3 regions of the Exiguobacterium sp. s89 genome follow, and region 3 is predicted to be linked to each of the others. Evidence: riboswitches for the same ligand, from Rfam matches in the RefSeq annotation. Region 3 holds a riboswitch; each other region holds the start of a gene.
What was found. A riboswitch is a leader RNA that binds a small molecule or an ion and turns the genes downstream of it on or off. The one in region 3 is predicted to bind S-adenosylmethionine.

Region 1: it holds a riboswitch for S-adenosylmethionine, as region 3 does, so the genes downstream of both, KNO96_RS11115 (Na+/H+ antiporter NhaC family protein) here and metK (methionine adenosyltransferase) in region 3, are expected to answer to the same signal.
Region 2: it holds a riboswitch for S-adenosylmethionine, as region 3 does, so the genes downstream of both, msrA (peptide-methionine (S)-S-oxide reductase MsrA) here and metK (methionine adenosyltransferase) in region 3, are expected to answer to the same signal.

The regions. Positions count from the first base shown of each region.
Region 1 covers NZ_JACSKS010000003.1:250,974-258,245, reverse strand. The annotation lists gene KNO96_RS11120 (GGDEF domain-containing protein) at 1-875, shown strand, start outside; SAM riboswitch class I at 974-1,069, shown strand; gene KNO96_RS11115 (Na+/H+ antiporter NhaC family protein) at 1,137-2,420, shown strand; gene KNO96_RS11110 (TVP38/TMEM64 family protein) at 2,438-3,082, opposite strand; gene trhO (oxygen-dependent tRNA uridine(34) hydroxylase TrhO) at 3,308-4,249, shown strand; gene KNO96_RS11100 (divergent PAP2 family protein) at 4,367-4,792, shown strand; gene KNO96_RS11095 (PucR family transcriptional regulator) at 4,883-6,106, shown strand; gene ald (alanine dehydrogenase) at 6,239-7,272, shown strand, end outside.
Region 2 covers NZ_JACSKS010000001.1:327,479-334,750, reverse strand. The annotation lists gene KNO96_RS01720 (class I SAM-dependent methyltransferase) at 1-432, shown strand, start outside; gene rlmN (dual-specificity RNA methyltransferase RlmN) at 469-1,530, opposite strand; gene KNO96_RS01710 (amidase family protein) at 1,596-3,002, opposite strand; gene KNO96_RS01705 (hypothetical protein) at 3,116-3,277, shown strand; SAM riboswitch class I at 3,322-3,421, shown strand; gene msrA (peptide-methionine (S)-S-oxide reductase MsrA) at 3,489-4,013, shown strand; gene KNO96_RS01695 (DM13 domain-containing protein) at 4,114-4,635, shown strand; gene KNO96_RS01690 (hypothetical protein) at 4,779-5,024, shown strand; gene KNO96_RS01685 (class I adenylate-forming enzyme family protein) at 5,249-6,805, opposite strand; gene KNO96_RS01680 (SDR family NAD(P)-dependent oxidoreductase) at 6,786-7,272, opposite strand, start outside.
Region 3 covers NZ_JACSKS010000002.1:720,998-728,269, reverse strand. The annotation lists gene mnmL (tRNA modification radical SAM protein MnmL/YtqA) at 1-546, shown strand, start outside; gene mnmM (tRNA 5-(aminomethyl)-2-thiouridylate-methyltransferase MnmM) at 500-1,075, shown strand; gene KNO96_RS09620 (alpha/beta hydrolase) at 1,106-1,819, opposite strand; gene KNO96_RS09615 (GNAT family N-acetyltransferase) at 1,908-2,378, opposite strand; gene KNO96_RS09610 (hypothetical protein) at 2,543-3,064, shown strand; gene metK (methionine adenosyltransferase) at 3,104-4,312, opposite strand; SAM riboswitch class I at 4,446-4,565, opposite strand; gene pckA (phosphoenolpyruvate carboxykinase (ATP)) at 4,888-6,459, shown strand; gene KNO96_RS09595 (alpha/beta hydrolase family protein) at 6,478-7,245, opposite strand; gene ytkD (RNA deprotection pyrophosphohydrolase) at 7,226-7,272, opposite strand, start outside.

The DNA.
Region 1 (7,272 bases), on a different contig from region 3:
ACTACGATGAAGGATATGTCGAGTTCAGATTGTTCGATCGTATACTCTACTTTGATTTGAAGACACGTCAACCAATCGATCGACCAGTCGTATACGCACTACTCGACATCAGTCAACCGAATGACCCCGTCCTCGACTATGAGATGCGATTTGAATGGGATGCCTCACTTTCCGATGCTTTCCATAATGACTATCATAGCTTCGTCTCTGTCCGCTCGGAAGAAATAGAAGGAATTCGTACATGGATTGTCATGACCGGCGAGCCGGTTTATGGATATCCAAAAATCATTCAGCAGGAAATCATCAAACTCTTAAAGTCGTTCAATCGGACCATCAGTCGGTGTCATGAACGAGACCGTCTCTATACCGAGAGCCGGACGGATAGTTTGACGCTTCTCGCAAATGCACGCGCATTTTATGAATATGGGATTCAACAAATATCCGATATCTCGATGTATCCGATTTCGGTCGCCATGCTCGATATTGATTTCTTCAAAAAAATCAATGATACGTATGGACATCAAGTCGGTGACCACGTGTTACAAGAATTCGGGCGACGAATTCGACAAGTACTTCGTACAGATGATTTTGCCGCACGATATGGCGGGGAAGAATTCATTTTACTCCTCAACCAGTGTGATATGACCCAAGCGATTGAAGTCGCAGAGCGCATTCGTCACCAAATCGAAGCAAAACCATTTTGTGTCGACCAACACGAAATTTCTGTGACCACGTCGATTGGAGTCGATACGATTGAAGCGTTTGGAAATAAGCGTCTAGATGATACGATTCGAAACGCAGACCGCGCGCTGTATGTCGGTGGGAAATATGCAGGACGTAACCGCGTGGCACACTTCAACAATTTAACGACGTAAACTCCCCTTTCTCACATCGAATTGGGGAGTTTTTAAGTTGACAACTAGATTCGAAACAGGTACGTTAAGGAACGTGTTTGATAATGGAATAGACTAACTTTTTATCGAGAGAGACGGAGGGACTGGCCCTGTGAAGTCTCGGCAGCGGGGAACCTGTGCCAAATCCAGCGGGCGTATTGCTCGAAAGATGAAAAGGGTATTTCGCACGAAGGACCTTTTTCTCAGAAAAGGGTCCTTTTTATTTTTAATGAGGTGATTATTTTGGAACAACCAACAGCAAACAAATGGGCACTCTTGCCGTTGCTCGTCTTCTTACTCTTCTTCATCGGAGCGGGTGTCTATTACGGGGACTTTTATAAGTTTCCAGTCCTCGTTGCGGCCATCATCGCCTTGATGGTTGCAGCATTCATGACAAAAGGAAATGCTACCCAAACCGTCGAGCGCATCGCTCAAGGAGCCGGCAATCCGGGAATCATCATTATGATTTTTATCTTCTTACTGGCCGGCGCATTTTCAACCGTCGCTGAATCAATCGGCGCCATCGATGCAACGGTCAACGCTGCGTTGACTCTCTTACCACCATCGCTTCTTTTGAGCGGGCTCTTCGTCATTGCCGCCTTCATCTCCATGGCGATGGGAACGTCGACCGGGACGATTGCTGCACTTGCACCAATCGCACTCGGTATACATGAAGAGAGTGGTGTCAACGTCGCCATCGCTGCGGCAGCGGTCGTCGGGGGTGCGATGTTCGGGGATAACCTCTCGTTTATCTCAGATACGACCATCGCTGCTGTGCGGACACAACGGACGAATATGCGTGATAAGTTCCGAACGAACTTCTGGATTGTGTTACCGGCCGCAATCATCACAACCATTTTACTCGCCGTCTTATCGAACGGTGAATCGACTGTCGATGTCGCTGCATTTGAGTGGTATAAACTGATTCCGTATCTCGCGGTGATCGGACTAGCGTTAACAGGACTGAACGTCATTCTCGTTTTGTTAGGTGGGATTACGCTCACGGGTATCATTGGTCTACTTGACGGAAGCTTATCTGTGACAGCGTTTGTGACAGCCATTGCGGACGGGATGATCGGCATGGCCGAAATCTCGTTCTTGACGTTACTCATGGGCGGACTTGTCGGACTCATTTCACATAACGGCGGTCTCGCATATTTACGTGATGCCTTGACGTCACGCATCCAAAAACGGGCCGGTGCTGAATGGAGTATCGCCGGTCTTGTCAGTGCGACAAACGTGGCGACGGCGAACAACACGATTTCCATTCTCGTAGCCGGACCGCTTGCAGCGAACATTGCAGACGAATATGACATCGAACGGAAAAAGTCTGCTAGCGTGCTCGACATCTTCTCGTGCGGCGTACAAGGGATTCTCCCATACGGAGCACAACTCCTCATTGCCGCAGAGTTGACGGAGACGGCATCGCCTGACCTCGTCCCGTTCATGTTCTATCCGTTCCTCCTCTTTATTTGCGGAGGGATTGCCATTGCTTTCAACTTCCCGCGCTTTAAAAAACAGTCATAAGCGAAAACACCCCTTTCTCAAAGGGGTGTTTGTCGTTTGGTCACCATCTCTTGTTTCAATTGCTCGTTCCGTTTCTTGAACGCCCGTCGCTTGAGCACTTCCTCAAGCCCTCGACTGATGGCCCATAGTATGACTAAGAGCAGACCGAGCATCGACAAGCGAAACGGGCTTTGAATAAATTCTTCCCACTGGTCTCCGATGACAGAGAAAATGACGACGACGAGCAGTTTACCAAATCCCGCTGCTAATATGAACGTACGGAGCTTCATTTGGATGAGCGCCAGTAAATAGGTAATCAAACTGACCGGGATGAACGGGAGTGAATATAAGAACCCGAGCGAAATCGGGCTCATGTGATTAATTCGTTCTAACCAATATATCGCCGTCTTATGCTTCTCAAGCCATCGTGTCATCGGTTTTCGGAAGATGTACCGGACGGCCGCGAAGACGACAATCGTTCCGAGAAGACTCCCGATCCACGACAAGAGAACACCTAACAAAAAGCCATATGTCGCCGCATTCGCAGAAATGATTAAGACGAGTGGCAGAAAAGGGAAGATTGCTTCTAAAAATGGAGCACCAAGACCAGCCCAAGGACCACCAGGCAAACTCTGAAGCCACTCAATCAATTGGATAATGTACTGTTGGAGAGAAGTGAGCATAGTCGTTCCACCTTCAACTTTCGTTACTACTCTATTACCCGAATTCGATTTAGAAGACGCATCTCCCTGCATTCATCAAAAAAAATTAAAAACCATTTGCGAAAATCCGTCGTGATATTTATCATATAATAATGGACTTGTGGTTGCAGGCAAGTCTATTCGTCGAACGACACAACCCAACGTTCGTTTTCCTGCAAAAAACTGAACACAGGGGAGCAACATAACATGGAAACAAAACCAATGCGGGTCTTGCTGTACTATAAGTACGTCAATATCGAAGACCCAGAAACACTCACGCAAGAACATTTGAAGTATTGTAAAGATCTCGGTATCAAAGGGCGTATCCTGATTTCTTCTGAAGGAATCAACGGAACGTGCTCCGGTACATGGGAACAAACCGAGCAATACATGAATGATTTGAAAGCAAGCCCACTCTTCAGCGATATTGAGTTTAAAATCGATGAAGTCGAAGAGCATGCCTTCAAGAAAATTTTTGTTCGTCACAAGAAAGAGCTCGTGACGTGGCGCTTTGATGGTGAGTTTGATGTGCCGAAACAACACGGAGCATACCTAGAACCAGCAGAATGGAAAGAGATGATGAACCGTGATGATGTCGTCATCCTCGATGTTCGTAACAACTACGAGTACGAACTTGGTCGCTTTAAAAATGCGATCAAAATTGATGTAGAGGCTTCACGTTACATGCCGGAATGGCTTGAAGAGAACAAGGACCTCTACGAAGGGAAAACTCTTCTCACATACTGTACCGGCGGAGTCCGTTGCGAGAAATTTACAGCATATATGCGTGACCAAGGTCACGATAACATTTTCCACTTAAAAGGTGGTGTCGCGATGTATGGAAAAGACGAAGCGACAAAAGGAGAGAACTGGGACGGTGAGCTTTATGTCTTCGATGAGCGCATCAACGTCCCTGTCAACTCGGTGAACCCATCTGTCGTCTCACATTGCATGCATTGCGGGACAGAAACGGTTCGTTACGTTAATTGTGCCAACCCGGAGTGCAACGTTCAACATTTCTGTTGTGAAGAGTGTGAACCGAAACAAATGCGTTCATGCTCAAAAGAGTGTCAAGAACACCCACGCAACCGTTATATCATCGACAATATTGCAGAGAAACTTCAGGAAACTGAAGGAGTAGTCGGGTAACAAAAATCGACCAAAAGGTGTCACGGATGACTCATCCGCGGCACCTTTTTTGACGAAATCTTAACGTATAATCTGAGACGCTTTCGGGTATAGTGAAGGTACTATGTCAGACAGGAAGTGAATACTTGCATGTTTAACGAACCTTTACTCGCTGCGATTCTTGCTTGGTTTATCGCCCAAGCGGCCAAACTCGTAACTGAACTCATTAAAACACGGGATTTTGAAATTGAAATCATGTTCGCTTCAGGCGGCATGCCGAGTTCACACTCATCTACTGTCGTTGCTCTCGCTACGGCAATCGGTCGTGCAGAAGGGATTGACTCGAGTATGTTCGCACTCGCCGTCGTCTTTGCGACAATCGTCATGTATGATGCTACCGGAGTTCGCCAGGCGGTCGGGTTCCAAGCTCGTCTCTTGAATGACTACTTTAAGGGGATCAAACATGAAACCCCGCTCTTGAATGAGCTTGTCGGACATACGCCGTTCCAAGTCATCATTGGGGCTTTACTCGGCCTTGTCGTTGGATTGTTTTTTCCCATTTAATCGTTAAAGGTATGTCATTTCTCACACTCTCGATTCTTTTTGTGAAGTTTCACAAAGAAGACGGTATACTCAGAGTGAGGAGGAATCGATATGCCTTTTTTGCAGAAATCATATGAATCACTCGATACACTCGCCGAAGCGATTGGCCAAGCGATTCGAGCACCTATTACGATTGAAAATCGCTATCACCAATTACTCGCCTATAGTACCCATCCCGACTCGACCGACCCGGCCAGAATCGCGACCATTATCGGTCGTCGCGTACCTGAAGCCGTGATCGAAGATTTATGGGAGAGTGGTATTTTAAGAGAAGTCACCGTCCAAGATGAACCCGTTGTCATCCCAGCGCGGCTCTCCATCGGTCTCGGGGAACGCGCGGCAATCGTCATCAAACAACATGATGAAGTACTCGGCTATATTTGGAGTTTAGCCCGCACAAATCCGTTCACCAATCAAGAGTTGGCAATTCTACAAGAAGGAGCGACAATCGCCAAGAAACTACTCATGACAATTGCGATGCACGAACGTCGTATCAGTGCCGAGCTTGAACGTTTTTTATTAGATGTCCTTGCTTCTTCGTCGCTCTCCGATTCTAATCGCGAAAGATTGAATGAACTCGCACCTATCGCGGTCGCGAGTCGTCTAACAATCATCGAATGTACCCAACCGATCACCCCTCAACTCGCTGAGCGTCTTCATTATGTGCTCGCAACTCAAGAGGCAATCGAAGTCGTTTTACATGCCATCGATGGTCAGCAGTTACTCGTCTGGCACTATATGAAGTCTGAACTGTCCGATGAAGAGACGGAATTATTAGCTTGGGCGGAACGGTTCGAACAGTTACTTCAAGACAAATTTATCGAATCCGAACCACGACTCGGAATCAGTCGACGCTTTTTTGAGAGTGACATGTTATACGACGCAGCCGAGGAAGCAAGACGCGTCACGACATTGCGTCGCAAGTTCCCTCTCGAACTCTCGACTTCCCGTGCTTTCGAACAGATTGGAATTTATCAACTTGTCCCAGAGCTCGCACGGCGCATCGGGCTCCGACTTGAAACCCATCCGACCATCGAACGGTTGCAACATTACGATTCGTCCCATCAGACCGAACTCGTGACGACACTCGAATGGTATTTTTATTTCGAAGGCAATGTTAAGCGAGTCGCATCCCACCTACACATCCATCCGAATACCGTCCTATACCGGATTCGACGCATCGAAGAGTTGACGAATATCACTCAAGTGTCATTACCGGAACGAGCTATGATTTATTTGGCCATCAAAGCTGGTCAATATCGATTAGAAGACTAGACGTTCGCTTTGTGTTTTTTCACAAAGCGAACGTCTTCGTTTTTAGAATCCATGATAAAGACAGCGCTTTCAATTGGATTTATACTAGGGGTGTGAACAATTTGTGTCAACGGAATGAAAGGGGAATGTTCCATGAAAATCGGGGTATTAAAAGAAATTAAAAACAACGAAAATCGGGTGGCATTAACACCGATGGGTTCATTTATGCTAACAGAGCTTGGTCATGACGTAGTCGTCGAAACGAACGCCGGACTCGGTAGTGGATTCACGAATATGGAGTATATCGATGCAGGTGCAACAATCGTCGAAACAGCGAAAGAAGTATGGGAAGGCGTCGAACTCGCACTTAAAGTAAAAGAGCCACAGCCGTCGGAATATCAATATTTCCGTTCTGATTTGACGCTCTTCACGTATTTACACCTCGCGGCGGAGCCAGAGTTAACGAAAGCGCTCGTCGATTCAGGTATAACAGCAATTGCGTATGAGACAGTAGAGGTCGATCGGACGTTACCACTTCTCACACCAATGAGTGAAGTGGCAGGTCGGATGGCTGCCCAAATCGGAGCACAAATCCTTGAAAAACCTCACGGTGGGAAAGGAATTTTAATGTCAGGATTACCAGGCGTGCCTCGTGCGAATGTTACCGTCATCGGGGGCGGTGTCGTCGGAACGAACGCGGCCCGCATCGCAATCGGTCTCGGCGCAAGCGTTACGCTGATGGACATTAGCCCTGCTCGTCTTCGTCAAATCGATGACTTGTTTGGAAATACCATCAACACGTTAATCTCAAATAAATATAATATCGCCAAACGAGTGGCCGAGAGTGACCTCGTCATCGGGGCTGTCCTCATTCCAGGAGCGAAAGCACCTAAGCTTGTCACAGAAGAAATGGTACAACGAATGTCACCAGGCTCTGTCATCGTAGACGTCGCGATCGACCAAGGAGGCATTTGTGAGACAATCGACCACATCACCACGCATGATGCACCAACGTATGAACGTTATGGTGTACAGCATTATGCCGTTGCTAACATGCCGGGAGCAGTACCACGCACATCAACAATGGGTCTGACGAACGCGACGATGCCATATATCATTGAATGTGCACAAAAAGGCGTATTCCAAGCACTTCTTGAAAATGGTTCACTTCTCAAAGGCTTAAACGT
Region 2 (7,272 bases), on a different contig from region 3:
GACGTCGAAATGTGGGACGCTTCGAAAGTAGGGCTCGAGAAAGCGAATCGTTTGGCGACGTCACGAAACGTCTCCCTTCAGACGAAACAGATTGATTTGAATGAAGCGGACTGGCCAAACGAGGCGTATGACATGGTCATCTGTATCTTCGGCCACTTTCCTCCACATGTCAGAGAAAAGGTGTTCGCCGGTATTCGACAAACGCTTCGACCTGGTGGTTTGTTCCTGAGTGAAGTCTACTCTACACATCAACTCGCTTACGGGACAGGTGGACCAAACGACGCCTCACTTCTTTACACCGAAGAGATGTTTCACCAACTCGAAGACGATTTCGTCCCTCTCGTCTTAAACGAGACGGTCGTCTGGCGAGAAGAAGGCACACTCCATCACGGCGAATCCGCTGTGATTCAATATGTCGGGCAAAAACAGTAAACGAATGGCCTCCCCGAGATTCGGAGAGGCCATTTTTCACTTCGCGCCTTCGACGTTCATATGCTTACTGCGGAGTTGACCGCATGCCGCATCGATGTCTGTCCCGTGCTCGAGACGGACACCAATGTTGACGCCACGTTTTTTCAAGATGTCGTAGAACGCCATGATGTCTTCAGGCGTGCTTCGCTCATATTGGATGTGCTCGTTGACCGGGTTGTATGGAATCAAATTGATGTACGACTTGTCTTTAATGTCTTCAATCAAGTCGGCGAGTTCTTCCGCATGTTCCGGTAAATCGTTCACTTTCGAGAGTAGGATATACTCGAAAGTGATTCGTTTGTTCGTCTTCTCGACGTAGTAACGAATCGATGGCATGAGTTGATCAAGCGGGAACGCCCGGTTGATTTTCATGATGCGTGTCCGAAGCTCATCATTCGGCGCATGAAGCGAGAGCGCCAAGTTGATGCGTAAGTCAAGGTCTGCGAACTTGTAGATCTTGTCCGCGAGCCCACTCGTCGACACGTTGATCTTACGCGGAGCGATCGCAAGACCACGCTCATCTTTGACGACACGCAAGAAGTCGACCAAGTTGTCGAAGTTGTCGAACGGTTCGCCGATTCCCATGACGACGATATGGCTGACGCGATCACCATCTCCTTCTTCATCGAGGAAATGTTGGACGGTCATGATCTGCTCGACGACCTCACCAGCCGTCAAGTCACGTGTCTTCTTCAACAACCCGCTAGCACAGAAGCTACAGCCGATGTTACATCCGACCTGTGTCGTCACACAGACCGAACGACCGTATTTATGACGCATGAGCACCGTCTCGATGTAGTGCCCATCATGTAATTTAAGTAAGAATTTGACCGTTCCGTCGCCCGCTTCCTGTTTGACGAACAGGTCTTGAGTCGAGATGACGTATTTCTCTGTTAAGTACTCGCGCACCTCGTCTCGTACGTTGAGGTCGTCCATCGATTTGACCCGATTGATGTAGAGCGAGTCCCAAACTTGACGTGCGTGGAAGGCACCGTATCCCGCTTCCGTACACTCATTTGTGAGCTGATCAAACGTCAACCCGTATATAGATGATTTCATTGTAATCTGTCCTTTCTCTAATCCGCATACGTACCATTGTAGCGGACGTGAGAGACGGGTGCAACTTACGAATAATCTGGAGGCGTCGGTCGTGTGATGAACTGTTCGAACGCATAAGCGACCCGAATCAAATCACGCTCCGCGTAGCTCGTCCCCGTGAACGAGAGGCCGAATGGGGCACCGCTCTCTTTCAGTTGATAAGGGATTGTAATCGTCGGATGCCCTGCTTTCGCACCCATGTCGTAGTTCATGTCATGTGGGAGGACGATTGCATCCAGTTTATGAGTTTGAAGCAATGCGTCAATCCCTTCTGTTTTTGCGAGACGGACGTCCGCGATGCGACGGTCGAGATAGCTCGCTTCGATCAGTTTTCCAGATCGGGCGTTCGCCTCTTCAAAGATGGTCTGGCCGTGCGGGATCGATTCAGGATGTTCCGCGTTCCACTCGATCAAATCGGAAAGCGTCTTAAATGGCACTGTCGTGTTCGCGAGATACGCCGCGACCCCGAGCTTGAATTCGTCGAACAGGATGTCCGCCTGCTCTAGCGCCGCATGCTTCGGCAGCGTGACCTCGACGAGTTCGATTTCGGCTTGTCGTAGCAACTGGATTGCCTGTTCATACAATCCGACTTCTTCGTCTGAAATGTCCGGTTTGACGAACCCGACGCGCATCCCGACCGCCTGCCTCACGTCGAGACATGTCACGTAAGGGGGGCCGACCGGTGTCTCAAGAGTCGCCGGATCCGATTCATCCTCACCACACATCGATTGTAAGGAGATGACCGCATCACGAAGCGTACGCGCCATCGGTCCTGCCGTATCTTGAGAACGTGAGATTGGAATGATTCCGGAGCGGCTGATTAATCCGACGGTCGGCTTGATCCCGACGATGCTGTTATGGACACTCGGATGGACGATTGAACCGCTCGTCTCGGACCCTACCGCAAGAAGAGCGAGGTTCGCCGCGACCGCAGAAGCCGACCCCGAACTTGATCCCCCGACATTTAACGCGTCGCCATATGGGTTCATCGTCTGTCCACCGACGGCACTCCATCCGTTCGGCATACCTTCCGTTAAAAAGTTCGCCCACTCGGACAGGTTCGCCTTCCCAAGGATAATAGCCCCGTCAGCCCGTAACCGTTTGACGAGCTCGGCATCTCGACCGGCGAAATGATGTCGCATCGCGGCGGCACCCGCTGTCGTGCGCATCAGACCGTTCGTCTCGATGTTGTCCTTGATCAAGACGGGAATACCGAGTAGCGGTTTGCGTACTCCTTTTCGGTAGGCTCGGTCTGCCGCCTCTGCTTCGAACAGGGCGTCCGGATTGACTTGAATGACGGCGTGAAGCCGTTCATTATATGTCGCAATCCGTCCTAAATAATAGGCGGTCACGTCTCTCGCCGTGAATTGTCCTTCTTTATACCCACGATGCGCACGTTCAATCGTCAGTTCATGTAATTGGATTTGTTCCATCATACATTCCTCCTTTATCTCTTCCCTTTTATTCGTGCTCTATGTCTGATTTCCTTTTCGTATCGCCAAGTCGATGTGTTCTTGTTACACTTAAGAAAAAACAGGAGGTTCCTATGACACGATCCTACATATTCGTGTTGCTAGCTGTGTTCGGTCTATTTTTCATACAGCTATACGGTGAAAATGTGCCTTATGGTACACCCATTTCCATCGCTTTGATTGGATTCATCATCGTCTTGACTGTTTTTCAGTTGAAACGAAAACCGAATCATTGACGAATGTATTTTGAGGGTGATATGATGCTCTCACCAACTACATATCGATATCAAGAGTGAACGAGAGATCTGGCTCCGCGACTTCACAGCAACCTGCCTTAGGCAAGGTGCTACGACCAGCAAGGGAAACCTTGGACGATATGACGAAAGCGCTCATGTCATCCGACGTGAGCGCTTTTTTGTTGAATGACGATTTGGAGGGAACGACAGAATGGAAAAAGCAACATTCGCAGGCGGCTGTTTTTGGTGCATGGTGACACCATTTGAGGAATTACCAGGGATTGAAGGCATCATATCCGGCTATATGGGTGGACAAGTCGCCAATCCGACATATGAACAAGTAAAAACCGGGACGACGGGGCACCTTGAGGTCGTTCAAATCACATATGATCCAGCATTATTCTCGTATGAACGTCTCCTTGAACTGTATTGGATTCAGACCGACCCGACCGATGACGGTGGTCAATTCCAAGACCGGGGACCTCAGTATGCCCCAGCTATCTTCTATCACACGGAAGAACAACAAGTCGCTGCTGAGACGAGTCGCGACGTGTTGGCAGCGAGCAGGCGCTTCACGGCCCCGATCGTCACGAAAATCATTCCAGCGACGACGTTCTTTGCTGCAGAAGACTACCATCAGGACTATCATAAAAAAAATCCGAAGCATTATAAGGAGGACCGGGCCATCTCGGGACGCGACGAGTTCATCGAGGAGAAGTGGACCGAGACAGTATGATGTTCAACTGACGCGAATTGAATGATTCGCGTCTTTTTATAAGCCCATGAATCGGGAAAAGGAATGTAACGATTCAAACACCTGAAAAGGAGGATTATATATGAAGACTCGTACAAAAATCATCATCGGAATCATCGGTATCGCCATCATAGCCATCGCCTGGTGGCTGATCTCCCCACTATTTTTAACAGAGACGGTCGACGAAGGGTTGCCACCGACAGCTGTCGAATCACCAGCCCCTGAAGAAGAAGCGGGAGAAGAGACGTCCGAGACACCGGAAGCACAACCGAGTCCAACCGAAGTAGCGGGTGTATTCATGGACGGGGAGAAAAATTATGAGACGACCGGGACGATCCGCTCGGTCGAGGCAGAAGACGGGACATATCTCCGATTTGAAGAGTTCGAGACGACGAACGGTCCAGACTTATTTGTCTATTTGACAAAACCAGGTCAAGAGACGACCGAAGGCGTCAGTCTAGGGGCTCTAAAAGGGAATATCGGGAATCAAAACTACTTGGTCCCTAAGGATGTGAATCTAGAAGAGTACAACACCGTCGTCATCTGGTGCCGTGCGTTCAGCGCGACGTTCGGGACGGGAGAACTGACTGGAACAAGTGAATGAATTGACTGCAGGGCGGCTGAATGAATCGGCCACCCTCTTTTCATTTGAAATCGGCTAAAAAATAAAGACCAATCATCCAACATCAATTGTGTATATGCTATCATATATGTAAATAAGTGTAATTTCATTGAGGAGGGTCGATCATGGAGCAGACATTGCCACAACTATACAAACACTACTTTTGGAAGCGATTTTTTCTATTTTTCATTCCATTGATGGTGGTCGGCATACTATCCGAACCGATGATTATTCAGAATCCATTCGAAGAGCTCGAAGACTATGGAGCATTTGTGTTTTTCTTGGCAATTTATATCCTTGTACTCGGTGGATGGGCAGCTTTTATGACGTCGATGATGTGGCGGATCAAACAATTCAAATTGAAAAAGTAATCTTATTATCTATCTGTGGTTACTACGTTTCGATTCATAACGATTTAACTATCCTTCTTTATTAACGATGCAACATGTTTAATAAACGATAATGTAATGATTGTCAAAAGAATGATCATCACATCTACCTTGAGATTCAAAAAATATGGCATAAAACAATGGCTAAAAACGAAAAAACAAAAAGTAAACCATCCACTTTTATTATTTGATTCGCTCCTAAATATCTATTCATCTGCACGAGTGATCGTTTTAAGTCGTTTTCTGTCTAACTTTCCAACCTCTGTATAAGGCAACGCCTCCAAGAATACGATTTCTCGTGGAAACTGATATGTTGTCACTCGTTCGCGCAACCAGCTCACTAGTGCTTCTTCTGTTAATTTTTCGTCGTATACCTGTACATACGCCTTCAAGATGTGACCGGCGTACACATCCTCTACCCCGATGACAGCGGCGTCTTCGACATTCGGATGGTCGCGCATAACCGTCTCGACTTCCCCGGAGTAAATATTGTTTCCAGCAGAGATGATCAAGTCGTCTGTTCGTCCACACAAAAAATAATAGTCGTTCTCATCACGGTATCCGACATCACCCGTTAGAATCCAGCGGTTCTTCCTGTTTTGCATGGACCACTTATTTCGTATGCAAAATTCCCCGATGGCGCCTGGATCGACTTCCACCCCATCCTTCACTATCTGCAAGTCTCCTCCCGGAATCCTTCTTCCGAGCGTATTCGCATCATACTGTAAATCTTCTGGCGTGGCGATGAGATTTAAGCCCGCTTCCGATGTCCCATAGAGATTGTATAAGACGCTCCCTAACTCGTTATGTACTTCACGGACTAAAACGGGATGAAGCTTCGCACCACCGGATGCGATACATGCGAGGGAATGAAGTGATGTTGGATCGTGTCGTAACATTTTGTGGATCATGAGCGGGACGACCGTGACCACTTCTATCTTGTATTGCCGAATGAGGTCACAGGCTCTCTGCACATCAAAGTTCTCCTGAATGACAACCTTTTTCCCTAGCGCTAGAAAAGATAAAAGAATGGCGATGCCGTAGCCATGGTAAATCGGCGTGGCAATATAGGCAGTGTTGAATAACGACAAAAGCAACCGGTTCAATAAAGCCGTGAATGGAGCTAGAAAGTGAAAGAGGGAGGGTTTGTGAATCACCTGTTTCGGACTACCCGTAGTGCCACCGGTCAACATCACGATTTTCCCGCTCGATGCGACCGGAAGCTTTCCTTGATGAGGTCGTTTCGAATCCGATAAACGATTGATTGATACCTTTTCCTTATGATAGCTGACGAGTGTCGAATGTTCGTAAGACGAGTTTTCAATTAAGTCTTCAAACTCCTCATCGTAAATCAAAAGATCGAATGATTGTTCTTCTACGAGCCGGTTGAACTGCAGTTGACTCATCGAACAATGAAGCATATAGATGTCAGCACCGAGTCGTGAGGCCGCAAACATCCCTTGTACGAAAGACGCGTGGTTTTTACATAGAAACGCCACTTTATGTCCTTTTTTAACCCCATACTGATCAGCCAAATGATGAGCAAGGTGTTCGCAACGTGTCTTTAGCTCCTGATATGTCACTGTTTCTCGACTGTCCACTAGAGCCGTTTTTTGACTCCCAGCTCTTTCAGTCAATGTAAAAAGCAGCATCAAGTTGATTCCGTTTTGACGGATTGCGACAAACAGACGGCTTAGGTTTGATGGTGATAGAAAATGGAGCTGCGACAAGACTTTCAATAACTTAACCATTCTTACTGTCACGCTCCTTTCTCTTAAGTAATGTAGGGACCATCCAGTCTATCGGTCTTCTGAAAACAAGAGACGCTACTTGACCGAGGAACAACCACCACGGCTTATATACTGTTCGTTTCGTATACAGGGCATGTCCAATCAGTTCCGCCACATGTACCGGTGACATGGCAGGCGAATGCTGATAAGCCAGCGTCGGTTTAATCATCGGTGTTTTTACTAGCGGTAGATATAGAGCCGTCGTGGAAATATTTTTGATTGTGAGTTCCGGACCCGCGGAGCGAAACCACGTATCGAATGCGGCTTTTGATGCCTGATAGGCCGCCCAGTGAGGAAAAGGATGAAGTAATACATTGATGGTCGACACATTGACGATCTGCCCGTTCTTCTTTTCGAGCAACGGAATGAGCGATAGTATCAATTGTACCGGAGCAAAATAATTGATTGCCATCGTCCGTGTGAAGTCATGGTACCGATCG
Region 3 (7,272 bases):
TCTTTATGGGTGGAACTCGGTTTACAGACCGTACATGATACGACCGCAAAAAAAATCAATCGCGGACACGATTATCAAACATTTTTGAACGGTCTTGAAAAACTGCGTCGTCACAACATTCGCGTATGCGTGCACATCATCAATGGCCTACCCGGTGAAACACCAGAGATGATGCTCGACACAGCCCGAGAAGTTGCTAAAATGGACATACAAGGAATCAAAATCCATTTGCTCCACGTCTTGAAACATACACCACTTGCCCGTCAATACGAGAAAGGCTTGCTCGACTTGATGGAGGAAGACACATACATCTCCCTCGTTTGTGATCAACTCGAACGGATACCACCCGAGGTGATCGTCCATCGATTGACGGGAGACGGCCCGCCTGACTTATTGATTGGTCCATTATGGAGCCGTCACAAGATGCAGGTGCTAAACAAGATTCGTGAGGAATTGGAGCGACGTGATTCCTTCCAAGGAAAAAAGAAGGATGAGATTGATGGGATTAATGAGAGTACTACCATTTGCAAAACAATTACTACATGACCACCTCGAAGTAGGACATGTCGCTATCGATATGACTGCCGGGAACGGGCACGACACGTTGTTCTTGGCGAACGCCGTAGGCGAAACGGGACACGTATACGCATTTGACATCCAAACAGAAGCGGTTGCTTCAACCCGTGCACGTATACAGGAAGCAGGTGTCGATGAACGGGTGACCGTCATTCATGATAGTCACGATACGGTTCATACGGTCGTCGCGAATGAGACACGACCAATCACCGCAGCCGTCTTCAATTTGGGTTATTTACCAGGAAGTGACAAATCCGTCACGACACAAGGGAATACGACCATTGCCGCATTGTCTCAATTATTAGAGGTCATGGCTATCGGTGGTGTCATCGTCATCGTCATCTACCACGGCCATGAGAGCGGGAAGGTCGAACGGGATGATGTGCTTCGCTATGTGGAGTCGCTTGACCAAAAGCAGGCGGGTGTACTGCGTTACGGCTTCATCAACCAGATCAACCACCCTCCATTCATCGTGGCGATTGAAAAACGTTCAAAATAAAAGAAGGCGGCTCCTGTGAGTCGCCTTCTTTTATTCTTGAATCAATTCATAAAACGTCATGAGCGTTTCTGCAAATTTGGTGTTCAACCGCTCATACCCAAAATGCGGGAATCCTTCTAATCGACGGATATACACTTGATCTCCACCAATCTTTCGGCAGACGTTCAACGTCAACTTCACGTCTGCAAATTGATCATCAGGTGCGTAGAAACAAGCGAGCGGGAGACGTGGCAAATGTTTCTTTTCTTCTTGATGCTCTACGATTTCTTCTTCGATTTCCCGATATTGGGCATATGTGATTTCACCAAATCGGGACGATTCGTCGCCGCCGCCGGTGAATGTCATCATTCCGAGTGGTAAGTCTGGGCGAAAACGATCGACTGCACTCGCGACGACTTGTTTCAATCCACCGATTTGACGAGTCGCATGCCAATCAAACAATGGAGAGATATAAGTCAGGCTCCCGAGCGGCACATCATACTCCTGAAGAAGCCGGTTTGTAAAGAGCGCCCCGAGGCTGAACGCCACGACATGAATCGGTAATTTATACTCGCCGGCCTCACGTAACGCCCGTTTGATCAATTGTTTATGATCTTCTGCCGTCAAGCCCATCGATTGGTCGCGGACGACAATTACTTCGTACTCGTCTTGAAGTCGTCGAATAAAATTCTCGCTGATCCGAGATGTGAACTGTAGCGGATAAACGATGACGATGACCCCTTTTTGTGTTTCTTCATATGTCATGCTGCCGTCACCTCATTTATAGACTATATTCATTGTATCAAAAAAACATCAGCCGCAACTGATGTTTAAACAAAATCCGTCTGGAGTCTTAGCTCGGGACATATCTTAGATGAATGAGTTCCATCGGTTGGTCGAAGACCTCTTCTTGAATTCGATTCACTTCTTTAAATGATTGATGCAAGAGGAAAGCAATCGCCTGATCATTCGAATTTTCAACGTACACTTCCATCGGTTGTGTTTTTTTCGATTGAAGGTGCCTTAAAAAATCTGCACCGTACCCGTTCCGATGGTGATCGGGATGAAGATAGAGACGAAGCATCTCCCACATGTCACCTCGATCGATGGCATGACAAAATCCGATGACATGGCCTTCGTACTCGCCAACGATAAAATATTGTTCTCGTGCTTCTTCACTTGAACTGATTGCTCGTACAATCTCTTCTTGTCGATAGGCGCGCTCCATCGCTCTTGTCCGATTGGAATCATTCTTTGAAATCGTTGCAAGTGCAATCGTTCGAATTAACGCCGCATCTTCTGGAACTGCTTCTCGCATATTCATGATCGCTTCCCCCTTTAGGCCAATCTATTTGTATCATTCCCTATCATAGTGTTTTTATCCTGCACTACATTTCTTTTTCATGACGATTCATTAGAAAACGTTATCTTAGCATTCGACTTGGGTATAAAACTAGCAATGCCAATCAAATGAAGGAGTGGAACAACATGGAACCAAAATTAGAGCATGACCCGAAAGTCGAACAAACAGAGAACCCAAATCGTCAATTTGACCAAATGAACGCGGGAAGTCCGAAAATCAACGTCGTGACCGGCATGTTACTCGGTGCACTTGTCGGTGGTCTTCTCGCATTACTTAGCTCCTCGAATCGAGATCATACGAAACAATCCCTCTCGAGCGCAAAATCTTCGGTCGGCGGCATTGTCAATGAAATGAAACAAGACCCTGCTGGTAAAGCCTCACAGGTTATTGAACAAGTGAAGACGGCTTCCGGCAAAATTCAGGAAGTATCTACAGACGTTCAGAACGTATATGAAAAAGTCGTCGGAGAAGTAGATACAGTTAAAGAAGACGTCAATAAAATCGTTGATACAGCACAAGAAGCCAAGTCTGATTTACAAGATATCGGTGAGAAGGTCGTCGAAGCGAAAGATACAGCTCTCGGACAAGAAACAACTTCCAACGATTCTGAGTCAGACGAAAATAAACAGACACCATCAACTACATGAACCAAAAAAACGACCTTTCCGCGGAAAGGTCGTTTTTGATTACGCGAAACGCTTCGCGCCTTCTTCAAGAACTGCTGCTTTATCTGTTTGCTCCCAAGGGAGTTCCACATCTGTACGACCGAAGTGACCGTAAGCTGCTGTCTGTTTGTAGATCGGGCGACGAAGGTCGAGCATTTTGATAATACCTGCCGGACGGAGGTCAAAGTTCTCACGAACGAGTTCAACGAGTTCTGTTTCGCTCAATTTTCCAGTGCCGAATGTATCGACAGCGATTGATACAGGGTGTGCAACCCCGATCGCATACGCGAGTTGTACTTCCGCTTTATCCGCAAGTCCTGCTGCAACGATGTTTTTCGCTACATAGCGGGCTGCGTATGCCGCTGAACGGTCAACTTTTGTCGGATCTTTACCAGAGAATGCACCACCGCCGTGACGAGCGTATCCACCGTACGTATCGACGATGATTTTACGTCCTGTCAAACCTGCATCCCCTTGTGGTCCACCGATTACGAAGCGACCAGTCGGGTTGATGAAGTATTTCGTTTCAGCATCGATAAGTTCAGCCGGAATGACTGCTTCGATGACATATTTTTTCAAGTCTTCTTGAATTTGCTCGAGTGTAATCTCTTCTGCATGCTGCGTCGAGATAACGATTGTATCGATACGAACAGGGTTGTTATTCTCATCGTACTCAACCGTTACTTGTGTTTTCCCATCCGGACGGAGGTACTCAAGCGTACCGTTCTTACGTACTTCCGCAAGACGACGTGACAACTTGTGTGCCAACGAGATTGGGAGGGGCATGAGTTCAGGTGTCTCGTTTGTTGCGTATCCGAACATGAGACCTTGGTCTCCTGCCCCGATTGCATCAAGCTCCTCTTCAGTCATTTGACCTTCACGAGCTTCAAGGGCTTGGTCTACACCTTGCGCGATATCGACCGATTGTTCGTCAATCGATGTCAAGACTGCACATGTTTCAGCATCGAAACCATATTTCGCACGTGTGTATCCGATTTCACGGATCGTTTCACGGACAACTTTCGGGATATCCACGTAAGTTGACGTTGTGATTTCACCAGCTACGAGTACAAGACCTGTTGTGACAGACGTTTCTGCCGCAACACGGGCATTCGGGTCTTCCGCTAAAATGGCATCCAAAATCGAGTCAGAAATCTGATCACAAATTTTGTCTGGATGTCCTTCAGTAACCGACTCTGAAGTAAAAAGTCGACGGTTCAAATTTGACATTCAAAAAACCTCCTATAATAAGGGTGATATGTGGACGGTACTCGTTCCCCTTACGCGTTGCTTTGGGACGGTAATGAAAAAAACCTCCCCCCGATGACATACATGGGGAAAGGTTGAATCGTTCTTCCTTACCCTCTTATCGTTCGAAGCTAATGGCTTCGCTTCAGGATAGCACCTTTTCCGCACAAGACTTCATGTCGGACGGTTGCTGGGCTTCGTAGGGCCTTGTTCCCTCCACCGCTCAGAATAAGAGTATCCGTTACGAAAACCATCATATAAATGACATCCGATTATGTCAAGGGAATTGAACGAATTCGTATTTTTTTCACAGACTTGCTAAACATTTCTGTTTGTGAATCGTCAACCATTTTTTTATTTCGTTTCTTTTTTTTAACACCTTGTGATAAGAGAATGTGTTAAACTATCCTTGTAAGAAAGCGCTTACTTAATAGAGAAGAAATGCTTGTTTTTAATTAGTGTGTCACATATAATTAAAAATGTCATACTAATTAATCTTGATTGCGGAAGTATGCGGATTTCATCCACATCTATTTAGGGGAAAGGTGGGATTCAGGATGGCGACAACGCTCCTGAAAATCGAAGAATTAATTAATGGTACCGACATGTTACGGAACTTGACGGTTCCAGAGCTGGTAGAAGAAGCCATTCAAAATGGTGAAGGTGTACTGACAAAAGACGGGGCATTATCTGTCAGCACCGGTGCTTTTACCGGACGGTCACCGAAAGACAAATTCGTCGTACAAGATGAAGTCAGCAACAACCTTGTCGATTGGGGGAAGGTCAACCAACCAATCGCTGAAGAGAAGTTTTCAGCACTTCTTGAAAAAGTACTCAATCACTTAGAGAAGAAAGATAAGCTCTACTATCTTGAAGCTGCGGCTGGCGCGGATGAACACTACACTTTACCCGTTCGTGCCATCACAGAGTATGCGTGGCACAGTCTATTCGCTAAACAACTCTTCTTACGTGAATGGCCGACGAAAGGTGCGTTCGACCCGTTTACGGTCATTTATGCACCGAGTTATAAAGCAGACCCTGCGGTCGATGGCACAAACTCAGAGACATTCATTCTCGTTTCATTCGCCAAACGTACAATTCTGATCGGGGGAACAGAATACGGTGGTGAAATTAAAAAATCAATCTTCTCCGTCATGAACTTCTTGTTGCCTGAACAAAACGTGTTATCGATGCACTGTTCGGCAAATGTCAATGATGCGAACGAAACGGCTCTCTTTTTCGGGTTGTCGGGAACTGGGAAGACGACACTTTCGGCTGACCTTGAGCGTCACTTGATCGGTGACGATGAACACGGATGGTCACCAGACGGCATCTTTAACATTGAAGGCGGTTGCTACGCAAAGACAATCAATTTATCACGTGAGAACGAACCACAAATTTATGATGCGATTCGATTCGGTTCATTGATTGAAAACGTTGTGCTAAACGATGATCGAACACCAGACTACAAAAACATTTCTTCAACGGAAAACACGCGTGCGGCATATCCGATTGAGTTCATCGACAATGCGATGCTCCCATCACGCGCAGGTCATCCGAATACAATTGTTTTCTTGACGGCAGATGCGTACGGCGTCTTGCCACCGATCAGCAAATTGACGAAAGAGCAAGCGATGTATCACTTCTTGTCTGGCTATACGTCAAAACTTGCCGGCACGGAGCGCGGTGTCACAGAACCACAAGCGACGTTTTCGACTTGCTTCGGTTCACCGTTCCTCCCGCTCGCTCCTGAGCGTTACGCGGATATGCTCGGTCAATTGATTGAAAAACATGATGTCGATGTCTATCTCGTCAACACAGGTTGGACAGGTGGTGCATACGGTGAAGGTTCACGTATGAAACTCGCTTATACGCGCGCGATGGTCAACGCCGCAATCAATGGACAGCTTCGTGATGTCGAAACGATGAAACATGACATTTTCAATGTCGAGATTCCAGTAGCCATCGAAGGTGTACCGAGTACTGTTCTCAATCCACGAGATACATGGAACGATTCAGCTCGTTACGACATGGAGGCAAAAGCACTTGCCATGAAATTTAAAGAGAACTTCAAGCGTTTCACGAAAGCAAGTGAATCAATCATCGCAGCCGGTCCGCTCGTCATCTAACTACATCAAAACACCGACTCAATCATGAGTCGGTGTTTTTTCTTGCTGTATCATCCAGTCCATCGCCTGCTCTGTCGTCTCCCATTTATCCCAAAATGGGAGCTGGTGTCCGAATGGGACCACCCAAAATTCAGCCTGCTCCCCTAACTTCTCAGCGACAGCTGTCGCATGACGCAAGCGAACCTGCTCATCGTCGGTACCATGGATGATGAGCGTCGGGGCAATCCATTCTTTATAGAGGGGGGAACGATCAACATAGGCAGATTCTGCTGATTCGGGGTCCCCACCTGTCATGCGACGTAACATCTTCCGCATCGAACGCTGTTCCTCATATGTCCATTCTAGGTTCGTCACGCCTGCCCAGGATGTGACCGTGGTGACCGGTCGTTCGGATGCGAGCGATAGTGCCATCATGCCCCCTCGCGAAAAGCCGAGCACGTGAACCGGTCGTCCGCTCGTTTGAACGCGATCGTATAGCGAGAGCACATCTTCCAAATCATCCCCACCAAAATCCTCTTTTCCAGTCCCACCATGGTTGCCACGATAGACGGGAGCGACGACATGAAAGCCGCGTGATGCGAATTGCATGAGCCGCGGTAAACGGACGTCCCCGATTCGTGCCGTCCCTCCACGTAAGTACATCAACACGTGCCCATTCGGTCGTTTTGGTTCGATTGAATACGCTACGACCTCTTCTCCATCATTTGTCGTGTACCACCCTTTTGTCACCCGATAACCTGCGTACGGTGGTAACACATCAACTCGGTCAAACCAACTGTTGTTCATGTAGAACCCTCATCGTCTCCGGTAAGA